One region of the Nonomuraea sp. ATR24 genome, then DNA from elsewhere that is predicted to be linked to it. Evidence: riboswitches for the same ligand, from Rfam matches in the RefSeq annotation. Region 1 holds a riboswitch; the other holds the start of a gene.
What was found. Region 1 has a riboswitch for cyclic di-AMP ahead of ACBI99_RS36170 (hypothetical protein). Riboswitches for the same ligand answer to the same signal wherever they lie in the genome.
Positions count from the first base shown of each region.

Region 1 (6,904 bases):
AACTCGACCCGCGACCTCCCAAAAGCCACCCACTCAGTCACGCAGAAGGCCCCACCCGGGATCGGGTGGGGCCTTTGAGCTGGGTCGGGGCGACAGGATTTGAACCTGCGACTTCTTGCTCCCAAAGCAAGCGCGCTGCCAAGCTGCGCCACGCCCCGTCGGCGCCGGGTACGCACACGCTCCGGGACTCCGGTACGCTTACGCCCTGACGACCGGATGAAGTCTAGACCAGAGTTCGACCGGTTCGCGCGGACGTAGCTCAATGGTAGAGCCCTAGTCTTCCAAACTAGCTACGCGGGTTCGATTCCCGTCGTCCGCTCCACAGCCGTAAGGCCAGCTCGGCCCCCTGCCGTGTCAGGCGGGGGTGCACAGTCTGTTGAGTTCCGCGATGTCGGTCCGGATGTCTGTGAGCACCTCGTTCGGGTCGTCCATGACCATGCCGGTCAGGCGGAAGTTCAGTTCCTGGAACTCTCTGGCCAGCCTGGTGACCTTCTGCCCGACCGCTCCCTGGGCGTTCAGGGCCACGCCCATCAGCTCCGAGTACGCCTGCTGGGCCGCGCCTGCATGGCTGCTGCGGGTGTCGCCGGCGTTCCGGCTGTAGGCGTTGAGTGCGGCCGTCGCCTCGGCGCAGCCGATGGGGGGAACCGGGGGCAGCACCACGGACGTGACGGGGTCAGCACGGGTGGTTTCCGGGTCGGGGGGCGGCGGGTCCGAAGGCGGGCGGCTGGTCTCCCGGTCGGGCGACGGGGAGTACTGGGACTCGGACGGGGACGGGGACGGAGTCTTTGTCCCGGTGGATTGCCCGGGCGGGGCCAGGTACGCGATCAGCGCGACCACGGCAGCCACCGAGGTGGCGAGGGCGCTCACGGTCGCCGGCCAGTTCAGCTGACGGCCCTTGTCCCCGTCCGTCGCGGGCCGCTGCGCCGATCCGTTCTGCGTCATGGCCTCATCGTGGCCGAGTGATCGGGCCGGGTCCAGGAACGCGGGAGCACGCGCATCGGAGCCCGTAGGCTCGGACGTGATGCGTGCACGACCGATCTCGATGGAGGCGCTCGTCGAGGAGCTGGCCGAGGCGATCGCGGCGGGGCCGGGCGACGGCTGGGCGCGGGTGGTCGTCGACGGGGCTCCGGCGGCGGCGCCCGGGGAGCTGGCCGACCGGCTGGCGGCGCCGCTGCGGGTGCGCGGGCGGCAGGTGCTGCGGGTGTCGGCGGGTGACTTCCTGCGCCCGGCGTCGCTGCGGCTGGAGCACGGGCGGACCGATCCTGACGTGTTCTACGACGACTGGCTCGACGTGAAGGGGCTGCTGCGGGAGGTGCTGGAGCCGTTGGGCCCGGGCGGCTCGGGGCGGGTGCTGCCCGCGCTGTGGGACAGCCGCATCGACCGGGCCTTCCGGCTGCCGTACGAGACGCTGGCGCCGGGCGGGGTGCTGCTGCTGGACGGGACGCTGCTGCTGGGGCGGGGGCTGCCGGTCGAGCTGAGCGTGCACCTGTGGCTGTCGGCGGGTGCGCTGGAACGGCGCACGCCCGAGTCCGAACGGTGGCGGTTGCCGGCATATGACCGCTACGAGCGGGACGTGCGGCCCGCCGAGACGGCGGACGTGCTCGTACGGGCCGATCATCCGGGGCGGCTGGCCATGCGGGAAGGCGACTGGAACGGCGGCGCGCGGCGGCGCAGACTGGGTGGATGATCCCCAGCCACTGGTACAACATCGTTCCCGACCTGCCCGCTCCGCCTCCTCCGCCGCTGCATCCGGCCACCCGGGAGCCGGTGGGGCCGGACGATCTGGCGCCGCTGTTCCCGATGGAGCTGATCGGGCAGGAGGTGAGCCAGGAGCGGTTCGTGCCGGTGCCGCAGGAGGTGCTCGACGTCTACCGGCTGTGGCGGCCGACGCCGCTGGTGCGGGCGCGCCGGCTGGAGCGGGCGCTGGGCACCCCGGCCAGGATCTACTACAAGTACGAGGGTGTCTCGCCCGCCGGGTCGCACAAGCCCAACACGGCGGTCCCGCAGGCGTACTACAACGCGCGTGAGGGCGTGCGCCGGCTCACCACCGAGACCGGCGCGGGGCAGTGGGGCAGCGCGCTGGCGTTCGCGTGCGCCCAGTTCGGGGTGGAGTGCGAGGTCTGGATGGTACGGGCCTCCTACGACCAGAAGCCCTACCGGCGCTCCCTCATGGGGGTGTACGGCGCGACGGTGCACGCGAGCCCGTCACCGGTGACGATGTCCGGCAGCAAGGTGCTGGCCGGCCACCCGGACTCGCCGGGGAGCCTGGGCATCGCGATCAGCGAGGCGGTCGAGGCGGCGGCCGGGGCGGCCGACACCCGGTACGCGCTCGGGTCGGTGCTCAACCACGTGCTGATGCACCAGACGGTGATCGGAGAGGAGGCGCTGGCGCAGCTCGACGAGCGGCCCGACCTGGTCATCGGCTGCACCGGCGGCGGGTCGAACTTCGCCGGGCTGGCCTTCCCGTTCCTGCGCGGCAAGCTCGCCGGGGAGGGCGGGCCGGTGCTGCGGGCCGTCGAGCCGGCCGCCTGCCCGTCGTTCACGCGCGGCCGTTACGCCTACGACTTCGGCGACACGGCCGGGCTGACGCCGCTGCTCAAGATGCACACGCTCGGCCACGGGTTCGTGCCCGACCCGATCCACGCCGGCGGGCTGCGCTATCACGGCATGTCGCCGCTGCTGTCGCACCTGTACGAGCTCGGGCTGTTCGAGGCGGTGACCCGGTCGCAGACCGAGTGCTTCGAGGCCGGGGTGACGTTCGCCAGGACGGAGGGCATCGTGCCCGCGCCGGAGCCGACGCACGCGCTGGCCGAGACCATCGCCGAGGCGCGGCGGTGCGCGGAGAGCGGCGAGGCGAAGGTCATCCTGACGGCGCTGTGCGGGCACGGGCACTTCGACCTCGCCGCCTACGACCGCTACCTGTCGGGCGAGATGACGGACTTCACGCTGCCGCAGGAGCGGATCGACGAGGCGCTGAGCGAGCTGCCCGGGTGAGTCAGCGCGCCGTGGGGCGCTTGCCGTGGTTGGCCTTCTTCTTCTTGCGTGCCTTGCCCTTGCGTGCGCGCTTGGCCATGTCGCATCCCTCCTGGTGATGGGGCTCTCTCAATGTCTCCCGCATCGGGGCGCTGGACAAGCGTCCCGGTGACCTAACATTCCCCAACATATTCGTGTCATAATTTGGTGGAATCTGTTGGAAGGAGCGGGGGCGTGCTCGCACAGCAGCGTCAGCAGGCGATTCTCGAACGCGTCCGCAGCGCAGGCGGGGTCCGGGTGGCCGATCTCGTGCGCGAGCTCGGCGTCTCCGACATGACGATCCGCCGCGACCTGGAGGTGCTCGCCGAGCGCGGGCTGCTGGAGAAGGTCCACGGCGGCGCCACGACGCTCGGCCCCGGCTCGACCGAGGAGCCGGGTTTCACCGCCAAGTCGGCCCGCCAGCAGCAGGAGAAGGAGTCCATCGCGCGGCGCGCCGCCCAGCTCGTCCGGCCCGGCACCGCGGTCGCCCTGTCGGCCGGCACCACGACGTGGGCGCTGGCCCGTCACCTGATCGGGGTGCCGGAGCTGACCGTCATCACCAACTCGATCCCCGTGGCCGAGGTCTTCCACCGCAATCCGCGCGCCGATCGCACGGTCGTGCTCACCGGCGGCGTCCGCACCCCCTCCGACGCGCTCGTCGGCCCGGTGGCCGTGGCCGCGATCCGGCGCCTGCACGTGGACACCCTGTTCCTGGGGGTGCACGGGATGAGCGTGCGGGCCGGGTTCACCACGCCCAACCTGCTGGAGTCCGAGACCGACCGGGAGCTGGTCAGCGCCGCGCACCGGCTGGTCGTGCCCGCCGACCACACCAAGTGGAACACGGTCGGCATCAGCACGATCGCGGAGCTGCGCGAGGCCGACGTGGTCATCAGCGACCCCGGGCTGCCCCAGGAGGCACGTACGGAGCTGGCCGAACGCGCCGGCGAACTGATCATCGCGGAGGGCTCGCAGTGAAGCGCACCATCACCCATCTGGCCGACGGCCGGGAGCTGATCTACTTCGACCGGCGTGACGACGCCGACCGGAGCGCGATCGACCGGCGGCCGCTCGATCCCCGGCCGGTGGCGTCGGAGCTGCGCTACGACCCGCTGACCGAGGAGTGGATCGCGGTCGCCGGGCACCGGCAGACGCGCACGTTCCTGCCTCCGGCCGACGAGTGCCCGCTGTGCCCGTCGTCCGCAGAGCGGGCGTCGGAGATCCCGGCGGACGACTACGACGTGGTGGTGTTCGAGAACCGGTTCCCGTCGTTCTCCCGCAATCTCGGCAGTTACGCGGACGTGGGCGGGCTGAGCGAGGTCCGGCCGGGGGTGGGGCGGTGCGAGGTGATGTGCTTCACCTCCGAGCACTCCTCGTCGTTCTCGCAGCTCTCCGACGACCGGGTGGAGCTGGTCATGGAGGCGTGGGCCGACCGCACGGCCGAGCTGTCCTCGATCGAGGGCGTGGAGCAGGTGTTCTGCTTCGAGAACCGGGGCGAGGAGATCGGCATCACGCTCTTCCACCCGCACGGCCAGATTTACGCCTATCCGTACGTCACGCCGCGCACCAAGCTGCAGCTCGGCGCCGCCAGGCGCTATGCGGCGCGGCGGCCGGGGCGCAACCTGTTCGCCGACGTGCTGGCGGCCGAGCGGGAGGCGGGCACCCGGGTGGTGGCCGCCAACGAGCTGTGGACGGCGTTCGTGCCCGCCGCCGCGCGGTGGCCGTTCGAGGTGCATCTTTACCCGCATCGCCGGGTGCCGGACCTGGCGGCGCTGTCGGAGGCCGAGCGGGCGGCGTTCGCCCCGCTCTACACCTCGGTGCTGCGCGCGCTGGACGGGCTGTTCGGCGTCGCGATGCCGTACATCTCGGCCTGGCACCAGGCGCCGGTCCGGCAGGACCGTGAGCTGGGCTATCTTCATCTGGAGCTGTTCAGCATCCGGCGGGCGCCGGGCAAGCTGAAGTACCTGGCGGGATCGGAGTCGGCCATGGGAGCCTTCGTCAACGACGTGCTCCCGGAAGAGGCGGCACGCATGCTTCGATCACAGGTAGATCACTAATTGATTTCCGATTGATGTCGCATTACTCGTGATCTACCACTAATATCCCTTCAAGCACGGTCATAGCACCGTGTACGCCTAATCCCGGGCGAGTTGCCCGGGAGCCGGGGACCCATCCGCACCTGGGGTGAATCCACTTCGGTGGTAGGGAAGCGACTCCCATGCCCGAACCCGTCAGCTAACCCGGCCGGCAGAGGGAGAGGAAACCCCGCACGTGGCGTCAGCGTCCCCCACGCGACTTGCCATCGGCGTCGTCACCGCGGCAGCGATGACGTTCGCCACCTGGTCAGCACCGGCCGCGGCCGAGCCCAAGCCGTCCGAGAGCCAGCTCCGCGGCGACCTGAAGCAGCTCAACAAGAAGGTCGACCAGCTCATCGAGCGCTACAACGCCAAACGCGTCGAGCTCGCCAAGGCCCGCGAGGCCGCCGAGGCGGCCAAGAAGCGGCTCGCCGCCGCCGACCAGGCGCTCGCCGCCGCCCAGCTGAAGGTGGGCGAGCTCGCCAGACTTCGTTACCAGAGCGGCACGCTGGGCCTGCCCTACTACATGGTGCCGCCCGACGGGGCCGGCGCGGCCGTGGTCGAACAGCTCACCGCCGAGCAGCAGGCCATCGTGGCCGGCGTGGCCGCCGCCCGCGACGAGCAGAAGAAGGCCGCCGACGCGGCCGCCGCCCTGGCCCGCCGGCTCAGCGCCGACACGACCGAGGTGGCCAAGCAGCGCGACGAGGCCGAGGACGTCATCGGCGACATCGAGAAGAAGCTGGAGGACCTGATCCCGTTCAGCACCGGGCGGCGCTCCGACGGCACCTGGGCCCCGCAGCTGCCGAGCGGCACCGACAACATCACCGCCCGCACCCGGGCGATGAAGGCGCAGATCGAGAAGAGCTTCAAGCTGCCGTTCAGCGTCGGCTGCTTCCGCTCGGGGTCCAGCGGCGAGCACCCGCTGGGGCGGGCCTGCGACTTCATGATGAGCGCCGGCGGCTCCATGCCCACCGCGGCCAACAACGCCCTCGGCGACCGCATCGCCGAATGGACCGTGAAGAACCGGGACAAGCTCGGGGTCAAGTACGTGATCTGGAAGCAGCGGATCAATCACGGCTCCGGCTGGAACGCCATGTCCAACCGCGGCAGCATCACCGAGAACCACTACGACCACGTCCACATCTCGATGCACTGACGTGGCCGACCGGCTCGGCGTTGACAGAATATGTAGATCGGTCTAGTTTTTCGGCATGGGCAAGAAGGGGGCCGAGACCCGGCTGCGGATCCTGGAGGCGACCCAGGAGCTGGTCGAGGCGGGCGGCTATGCCAATGCCGGGCTCAACCAGGTGATCGCCGCCAGCGGGGCGCCGCGCGGGTCGCTGTACTTCCACTTCCCCGAGGGCAAGGACCAGCTGGTCGGCGAGTCGATCCGGCGCGCCGGGGCGGCGATCGGGTCGGCCTTCGACGACCTGGCCGTGGACGAGGTGCTGCGGCTGCTGGGCGACCGGCTGGAGGAGTCGGGCTGGCGCAAGGGCTGCCCGGTGGCCACCGTGGCGCTCGAGATGGCCGCCGCCAGCGACCCGCTCCAGCAGGCGTGTTCGGAGGTCTACACGTCGTGGGAGGCCGCCCTGCGGGCGCGGCTCGCGGGGCGGCCGGACGCCGACGATCTCGCCGTCACCGTCCTGGCGCTGATCGAGGGGGCGCTGCTGCTGGCCAAGGCGCACCGCAGCCGGGAGCCGCTGGACCGCGTCGCCGCCGTGCTCGCCGGGCTGCTGCGCTGACCCCTGGGGCCGCCTCCCCGCCACGGAGGCGGCTCTTTTTATGCCCAGAAAATATGTAGACCGATCTATTAGGGAGCT
Region 1 covers NZ_JBGNUU010000020.1:137,884-144,787, reverse strand. The annotation lists tRNA gene ACBI99_RS36210 (tRNA-Pro) at 85-158, opposite strand; tRNA gene ACBI99_RS36205 (tRNA-Gly) at 249-322, shown strand; gene ACBI99_RS36200 (hypothetical protein) at 355-942, opposite strand; gene ACBI99_RS36195 (uridine kinase) at 1,022-1,687, shown strand; gene ACBI99_RS36190 (TrpB-like pyridoxal phosphate-dependent enzyme) at 1,684-2,994, shown strand; gene ACBI99_RS36185 (50S ribosomal protein bL37) at 2,996-3,073, opposite strand; gene ACBI99_RS36180 (DeoR/GlpR family DNA-binding transcription regulator) at 3,208-3,987, shown strand; gene galT (galactose-1-phosphate uridylyltransferase) at 3,984-5,066, shown strand; cyclic di-AMP (ydaO/yuaA leader) riboswitch at 5,132-5,273, shown strand; gene ACBI99_RS36170 (hypothetical protein) at 5,281-6,240, shown strand; gene ACBI99_RS36165 (TetR/AcrR family transcriptional regulator) at 6,296-6,826, shown strand.

Region 2 (6,904 bases), on a different contig from region 1:
GGCGCGCGGGTCGGGGGCGGGTCCGGCGACGGGGGCTTCGGAGGTCTCGATCGTGGACACGACGGTCATCGCTGACATCCCTCACATGCTCGTCACGGGGGACGGTTCGGGGACGGGGTCACGGCGAATCTCGCAACGCGGGAGCCGCCTGCCAACCCCTGTCCACGGCGGCGCCCGTGACCTGTTGTGGCCGTGGTTTCCGGCCGTTGACCGGCCCGTTCGCCCCGGGGTTCGATACGGCGATCCCCTTATCTGGAGGACTGTCGTGGCTCTCTGGTCCTTACCCGTCGTCACCGCGCTGGTCGCGGCGACGACCTTTCCCTATGGCGCTCCCCAGGACGTGACGGTGGAGCGCGATCCGGTTTCCCTGGTCAACGTCTTCCACGGGACGAAGGAGGCGGCGCCCGACTTCGACCACGGCGGCGGCGGGGGCATGACCTTCCCCGGCGCCGTCCTGCCGTTCGGCATGATGCAGTGGAGCCCCGACACGGTGGAGGACGCCGGCGGCGGCTACCGCTGGGAGGACAACCGCCTGCGCGGCTTCTCGATGACGCACATCTCCGGCCCCGGCTGCACGGGCGCGCAGGACTTCCCGGTGACCCCGTTCTCCGGGGCGGTCGGCCGCTCGCCCGCCACGCACGGCGAGGACTACGTGCAGACGTTCTCGCACGCCAACGAGCGGGCCTGGCCCGGCTTCTACTCCAGCACGCTCGACAGCGGCGTCAAGACCGAGCTGTCGGTCTCGATGCGCGCGGGCGTCGCCCGCTTCACCTTCCCGGCAGGCAAGCCCGGCACCGTGCTGCTCAACACCAGCGGCTCGGTCAACGGCGTCGACGACGGCGAGACCCGCATCAGCGGCAACACCGTCGAGGGCTGGGTGCAGACCGGCGGCTTCTGCGGCCCGCCCACCCGCTACAAGATCTACTTCCACGCCACGTTCGACCAGCCGGTCACCGCGTACGGGACGTGGAAGGACGACGAGGTGCGCCCCGGCGGCACCGCCGTCGCCAACGCCGGTCCCGCCCGGGTGCGGGGCGACGTGGTGACGTCGGACGACGTGGCCGTCAACGGGCCGGGCTCGGGCGCGTACCTGCAGTTCGACCCGGCGCGGCCGGTGCAGATGCGGGTCGGCCTGTCGTACGTGAGCGTCGACGGCGCCGAGCGCAACCTCCGCGCCGAGATCGCCGCCAAGAGCCTGGACCAGGTCGCCCGCGAGGCGCGCGGCGTGTGGGACGAGCGGCTCGGCAAGGTGCGGATCGCCGGCGGCACCGACGCGCAGCGGCGCACCTTCTACAGCAACCTCTACCACGCGCTGCTCCAGCCGCACGTGTCGGAGGACGTGGACGGCGCCTACACCGGGTTCGACCAGAAGCCGCACCAGGTGCGGCCCGGCGAGCACCACTACGCGACGTTCTCCGGCTGGGACATCTACCGCAGCGAGGTGCAGCTCCTCGCGCTGCTCGCGCCGGACGTGGCCGGGGACATCGCGCAGTCGATGTACGACAACGCGCAGGCCGTCGGCAACGTGTGGGACCGCTGGTCGCACCAGACGGCGATCACCGGCGTCATGGTCGGCGACCCGTTCCACTCGATCGTGTCCACGATGTACGCCTTCGGCGCGCGCGGCTTCGACGCGGAGGCGGCGCTGAAGGCGATGGCCGAGGCGGCCAGGCGGACCGGGCCGCGCGACATCGGCCATCCGCTGCTCGCCTACGACGAGCGGCCCGGCAACGCGGCGTTCATGCGCGACGGCCACGTGCCGTACGACCCGTCGGCGACGCTGGAGTACGGCGTGGCCGACTTCGGGATCGCGCAGCTCGCCGCCCGGCTGGGCGAGCGGGACACGGCGGCGGAGTTCATGCGCCGCTCGCAGGCGTGGCAGCACATCTACAACCCGGGCAGCGGGTGGATCCAGCCGCGCATGGGCGACGGCTCGTTCACCTGGCCGTTCGACCCGGCCGCGCCCGACGTGTACATGGAGGGCAACGGGGCGCAGTACCACTGGCTGGTGCCGCACAACCCGGCCGGGCTGTTCGCGGCGATGGGCGGCGCCGGCAAGGTGGTGCCCCGGCTGGACGAGTACTTCGGCGAGCTGAACGCCGGACCCGCCGTGGCGCGCGCCTACCTGGGCAACGAGGTGTCGCTGCCGTCGCCGTGGCTGTACGCGTGGGCCGGGCAGCCGTACAAGACGCAGGAGCTGGTGCGCCGGGTTCAGCGGGAGCTGTTCGGGCCGGGCCCGGACGGGCTGGTCGGCAACGACGACCTGGGCGCGATGGGCTCCTGGTACGTGTGGTCGGCCATGGGACTGTTCCCGGCGATCCCGGGCCGGGCCGAGCTGCTGGTGAGCACGCCGCTGTTCGACCGGATCACGATCGACCGGCCGGGCGGCGACATCGTCGTCAACTCCTGGGGGCAGGGCTCGTACGTGCGGTCCCTGCGGGTGAACGGCGCGGAGACGGACCGGGCGTGGCTGCCGGAGTCGTTCGCGACCGGCGGCGGGCGGCTGGACTTCGCCGTCGGCTGGTCCCCGGACCGGAGCTTCGGCGCGGACCCGGCGGACGCGCCGCCGTCGTTCGGCGACGGGACGCTGCCGTACCTGGCGGGCTTCAGCCGGGGCAGCGGCCCGGTCGAGCCGGGCGGCACGTTCGCGACGGAGCTGGCGGTGCGCTCGACGGGCCCGGCCGCCACGCTGACCTGGGAGGCCAGGCCGCCGGACGGCGTCACCGTGTCGCCGTCACGCGGCACGCTCACCGTGGGCGCGGGCGGGCAGGAGCGTCAGGCGCTGGAGGTGTCGGTGTCCGGCGACGTGCCGCGCGGCTTCGTCAGCGTGCCGGTCGTCGTGGGCGAGCGGCGGGCGTCGGTGCGGCTCAACGTGGCGGCGCGCGGCACCCCCGAGTGGCATCACAACAACGTCGGCATCGGCGACATGACCGCTCCCGGCGAGGCCAACATCGACGGGCCGGGCTTCAGCCTGTCGGCGCAGGCGCTGGCCGAGGCGGGGCTCACGCCGGGCGGCACGGTGAGGTGGCGGGACTACTCGTTCACCTGGCCCGACCGCGGGCGCGGCGAGTGGGACAACGTGCGCACCGGCGGCAAGGCGCTGGAGGTGGCCGCGCCCGACGGCGCCACGAGCGTCGCCTTCCTGGGCACGGGCGTGAACGGCTGGCCCGAGTCGCAGGTCACCGTCACCTACGCCGACGGCACGACCAGCACCGGCAGGCTCGGCTTCAGCGACTGGATCCTCGACTTCGGCGGCGGGCAGCCGCAGTTCGGCAACGAGGTCGTGGCGCGCACGCCGCACCGGCTGTTCTGGGGCTCGTGGGCGTTGCAGCCGGTGCCGGCGCACGTGTACGCCTCGCAGCCGATCGCGCTGGACCCGGGCAAGAAGGTGCGCAGCTTCGCCTTCTCCGACCCGGAGGACGGCGAGCTGCACCTGTTCACCTGGGCGTTCAGGTAGCCCATACCGGGGCGGCGCCCCTCAGGCTCAGCATCATCGAGTAGAGGGACGTCGTCGCGGTGATGAAGACGCGGTTGCGCTTGAGGCCGCCGAAGACGAGGTTGGAGGCGCTCTCCGGCAGGTGCAGCCTGCCGAGGAGCGTCCCGTCGGGGTGGTAGGCGTGGATCGACCGGCCGACGGCGGCCCACAGGCGGCCGGTGTCGTCGAGCCGCATGCCGTCGTAGCTGCCGTCGGCGTCGCCCTGCTGCTCGGCGAACACCTTGCCGCCGGTGAGCGTGCCGTCGCGGGTGACCTCGAAGACGCGGACGTGGCGGCGCTCGGTGTCGGCGACGTAGAGCAGCCGCTCGTCGGGGGAGAACGCCAGGCCGTTGGGGCGGGCGAAGTCGCCGGCCACCATGCTCACCTCGCCGCCGGCGGGGTCGATCCGGTAGACGTGGCAGCCGTCGATCTCCGGCTCGGCCCGGTGGCCCTCGTAGTCGCCGAGGATGCCGTAGGGCGGGTCGGTGAACCAGACGGACCCGTCGGAGCGCACGACGGCGTCGTTGGGGCTGTTGAGCCGCTTGCCGCGCCACCGGTCGGCGAGCACGGTGACGGAGCCGTCGTGCTCGGTGCGGGTCACCCGGCGGGCGCCGTGCTCGCAGGAGATCAGCCGGCCCTCGCGGTCGAGGGTGTTGCCGTTGACGTAGCCGGCCGGTTGGCGGAAGGGACCCACGGCGCCGGTCAGCTCGTCCCAGCGCAGCATCCGGTCGTTGGGGATGTCGCTCCAGACCAGGTAGCGGCCCGCGGGGACGTAGACGGGCCCTTCGGCCCAGCGGGTGCCCCGGTGGAGGCGCTCCAGGTTGCGGTCACCGGTGACGTCGGCGATGCGGCGGTCGAACGCCTCGAACTCCACGGGGATGAGGTCCACCCGCTCTTCTTACCAAGATCTGCCCGGCCCGGCCAGCACCTTTTTGACCACAAGCGTTGGTCTACACTTGTTGGCATGGCGTTCACGGAAAGGTCCGAGGCCACGCGCACGGCGATCCTCGGCGCGGCCCGCAAGCTCTTCGCCGAGCAGGGGTTCGCGGGCACCACCATCCGGAAGGTGGCCTCGCTGGCCGGCGTCGATCCGTCCATGGTGATGCGCTACTACGTCAACAAGGAGGGCCTCTTCCGCGCCGCGGTGGACCTGCGGCTCAACCTGGAGGAGCTGCCCGCGCCGCCGCGCGAGCGCCTCGGCGAGGCGATGGCGCGCCACTTCCTGTCCCGCTGGGAGGGCGACCTGTCGGACGAGGCGATCATGCTGCTGCTGCGCTCGTCGTCCACGAACGCGCTGGCGGCGCAGAGCATGCGCGACGTGTTCACCTCCCAGGTCGCCTCGTTCGTCGGCCGGGCGCTCGGCTGCGGGCCGGAGGAGGCGGCGCGGCGGGCCGGGCTGGTGAGCACGCAGCTGCTCGGGCTGGCCTTCACCCGTTATGTCGTACGGCTGCCGCCCGTGGTGGCGATGACGGCCGAGGAACTGGCGCGCAGCGTGGGGCCGGTGGTGCAGCACTACTTGACGGGCGATTTGCCATAGTTTGTCAAGTTTCGTACCTTATGCGCGCAATGCCCGGACCGTGGGCCCGTTCGCGGGGCCCGCGGCCGCCGAATCCGCCTCACGCGGAACCGGGGACCCACTCTCTCTTGGGGTGAATCGGCGCGCCGGCTCCCCCGGCCGCGCCCGTAGGGCACTTCCAGGCCCGAACCCGTCAGCTAACCCGGTAGGCGGCATGGAAGCAAGGAGCACAGCCCTTCATGCCCACCTCCCTCTTCTCCAGCGCCCGGCCGCGCCGCTGGGGCCGCGCCCTGGCCGGCGCCGCCCTCGCCGCCGGCGTCCTGACGACCGGCACGACCGCCGCCCACGCGGCCACCACAGCCACCCCCGCCACCACGGCCTCTTTCGCCGGCCCGGCATCGTACGCGCCCGCTGACGCGCCCGCCGTGCTCGGGCGGGCCGCACTGGTCGTCGACACGTCCACCGGCGAGGTCCGCTACAGCAAGGACGCCGGCGAGCGCCTTCCCGTGGCCAGCCTGACCAAGATGATGACCGCCCACGTCGTGCTCCAGGAGGCCGACCCGGCCGACGTCGTCGAGGTGACGGCCGAGGACGTGCGCTACGCGGCCCGGGGCGGCGCGGCCGTCGCCGGGCTGCGCGCCGGTGACCGGCTGCCGGTGCGGGACGTGCTCCACGCCCTGCTGCTGCCGTCCGGCGCGGACGCCGCCCACGTGCTGGCGCGCACGTACGGGCCGGGTGTCGAGGGGTTCGTCGGGAAGATGAACGCGGCCGCCCGCGAGCTGGGCATGGCCGACACCCTGTACGTCAACGCCGACGGCATGCCGACGAACGGCGGCGGCCACTCCACGGCGGCCGACCAGGCACGGCTGGCCGAGGCGGTGCTGCGGAACGAGACGCTGAAGTCGATCACCTCGACGCGCTACCACTCGGTCGGGGCGACGAGTGAGCACGGCTCCTACTCGTGGCGCAACACCAACCGGCTGCTCGCCCAGCCGGGCGCGGTCGGCGTGAAGACCGGCTACACGCGCGCCGCGGGTTACACGCTGGCGTTCGCCGCCGAGCGGGACGGCCGGCTGCTGGTCGGGGTGATCCTCGGCGAGAGCGACTCCGGCCGCCGCTTCGACACCGCCCAGGCGCTGCTCGACTGGGCCGCCACCGCCGGGAAGGCGTGACGGCTCAGGCGGCCCGGCCGAGCAGGACGCCGCCGCCCACCCCGAGGGCGAGCGAGGCGACGGCCGCCACGCAGGCGACCGCGCGCGCCAGGCCCGGGGGCGGCGCGGCCGGCGGGTCGCCGCGGAACACCACGGCGACCCAGCGCAGGTAGTAGTACAGGCTCGCCACGGTGTTGACCAGGACGAGCACGGCCAGCCAGGCGTAACCGCCGTCCCACGCGGCGGCGAACACGAGCACCTTGGCGACGAACACGGCGGCGGGCGGGATGCCCGCGAACCCGAGCAGGCACACCACGAGCGCCAGCCCGAGCCCCGGCGCGGCCCGCCCCAGCCCCCGGTAGCCGTCGAGCGTGCCACGCCCGGTGGCGGCCACCACGGCGAACGCGCCCACGTTCGTGACCGCGTAGGCGGCCAGGTAGAACAGCACGGCGGGGCGGGCGAGCGCGGTGTGCTGGGCGACCGCGACCGGCACGAGCACGTACCCGGCCTGGCTGATCGTGGAGTAGGCGAGCAGGCGGCGCACATCGTCCTGGTGGAAGGCGGCCAGGTTGCCGAGCGTCATCGTGGCGGCGGCGACGATCGCGACGAGGACGTCCCAGCCGCCGGGCCCGAGCTCATCCGCGACGCGCAGCAGCGCCGCCAGCGCGCCGATCTTGGGCACGGTGGTGACGAACGCGGCGACGGCGACGGGGGCGCCCTCGGCCACGTCCGGCACCCAGAAGTGCGCGGGCACCCCGCCCG
Region 2 covers NZ_JBGNUU010000008.1:240,126-247,029, forward strand. The annotation lists gene ACBI99_RS21940 (acyl-CoA carboxylase subunit beta) at 1-69, opposite strand, end outside; gene ACBI99_RS21945 (GH92 family glycosyl hydrolase) at 266-3,457, shown strand; gene ACBI99_RS21950 (SMP-30/gluconolactonase/LRE family protein) at 3,450-4,364, opposite strand; gene ACBI99_RS21955 (TetR family transcriptional regulator) at 4,440-5,012, shown strand; cyclic di-AMP (ydaO/yuaA leader) riboswitch at 5,069-5,218, shown strand; gene ACBI99_RS21960 (D-alanyl-D-alanine carboxypeptidase family protein) at 5,231-6,163, shown strand; gene ACBI99_RS21965 (NADH-quinone oxidoreductase subunit N) at 6,168-6,904, opposite strand, start outside.
Region 2: it holds a riboswitch for cyclic di-AMP, as region 1 does, so the genes downstream of both, ACBI99_RS21960 (D-alanyl-D-alanine carboxypeptidase family protein) here and ACBI99_RS36170 (hypothetical protein) in region 1, are expected to answer to the same signal.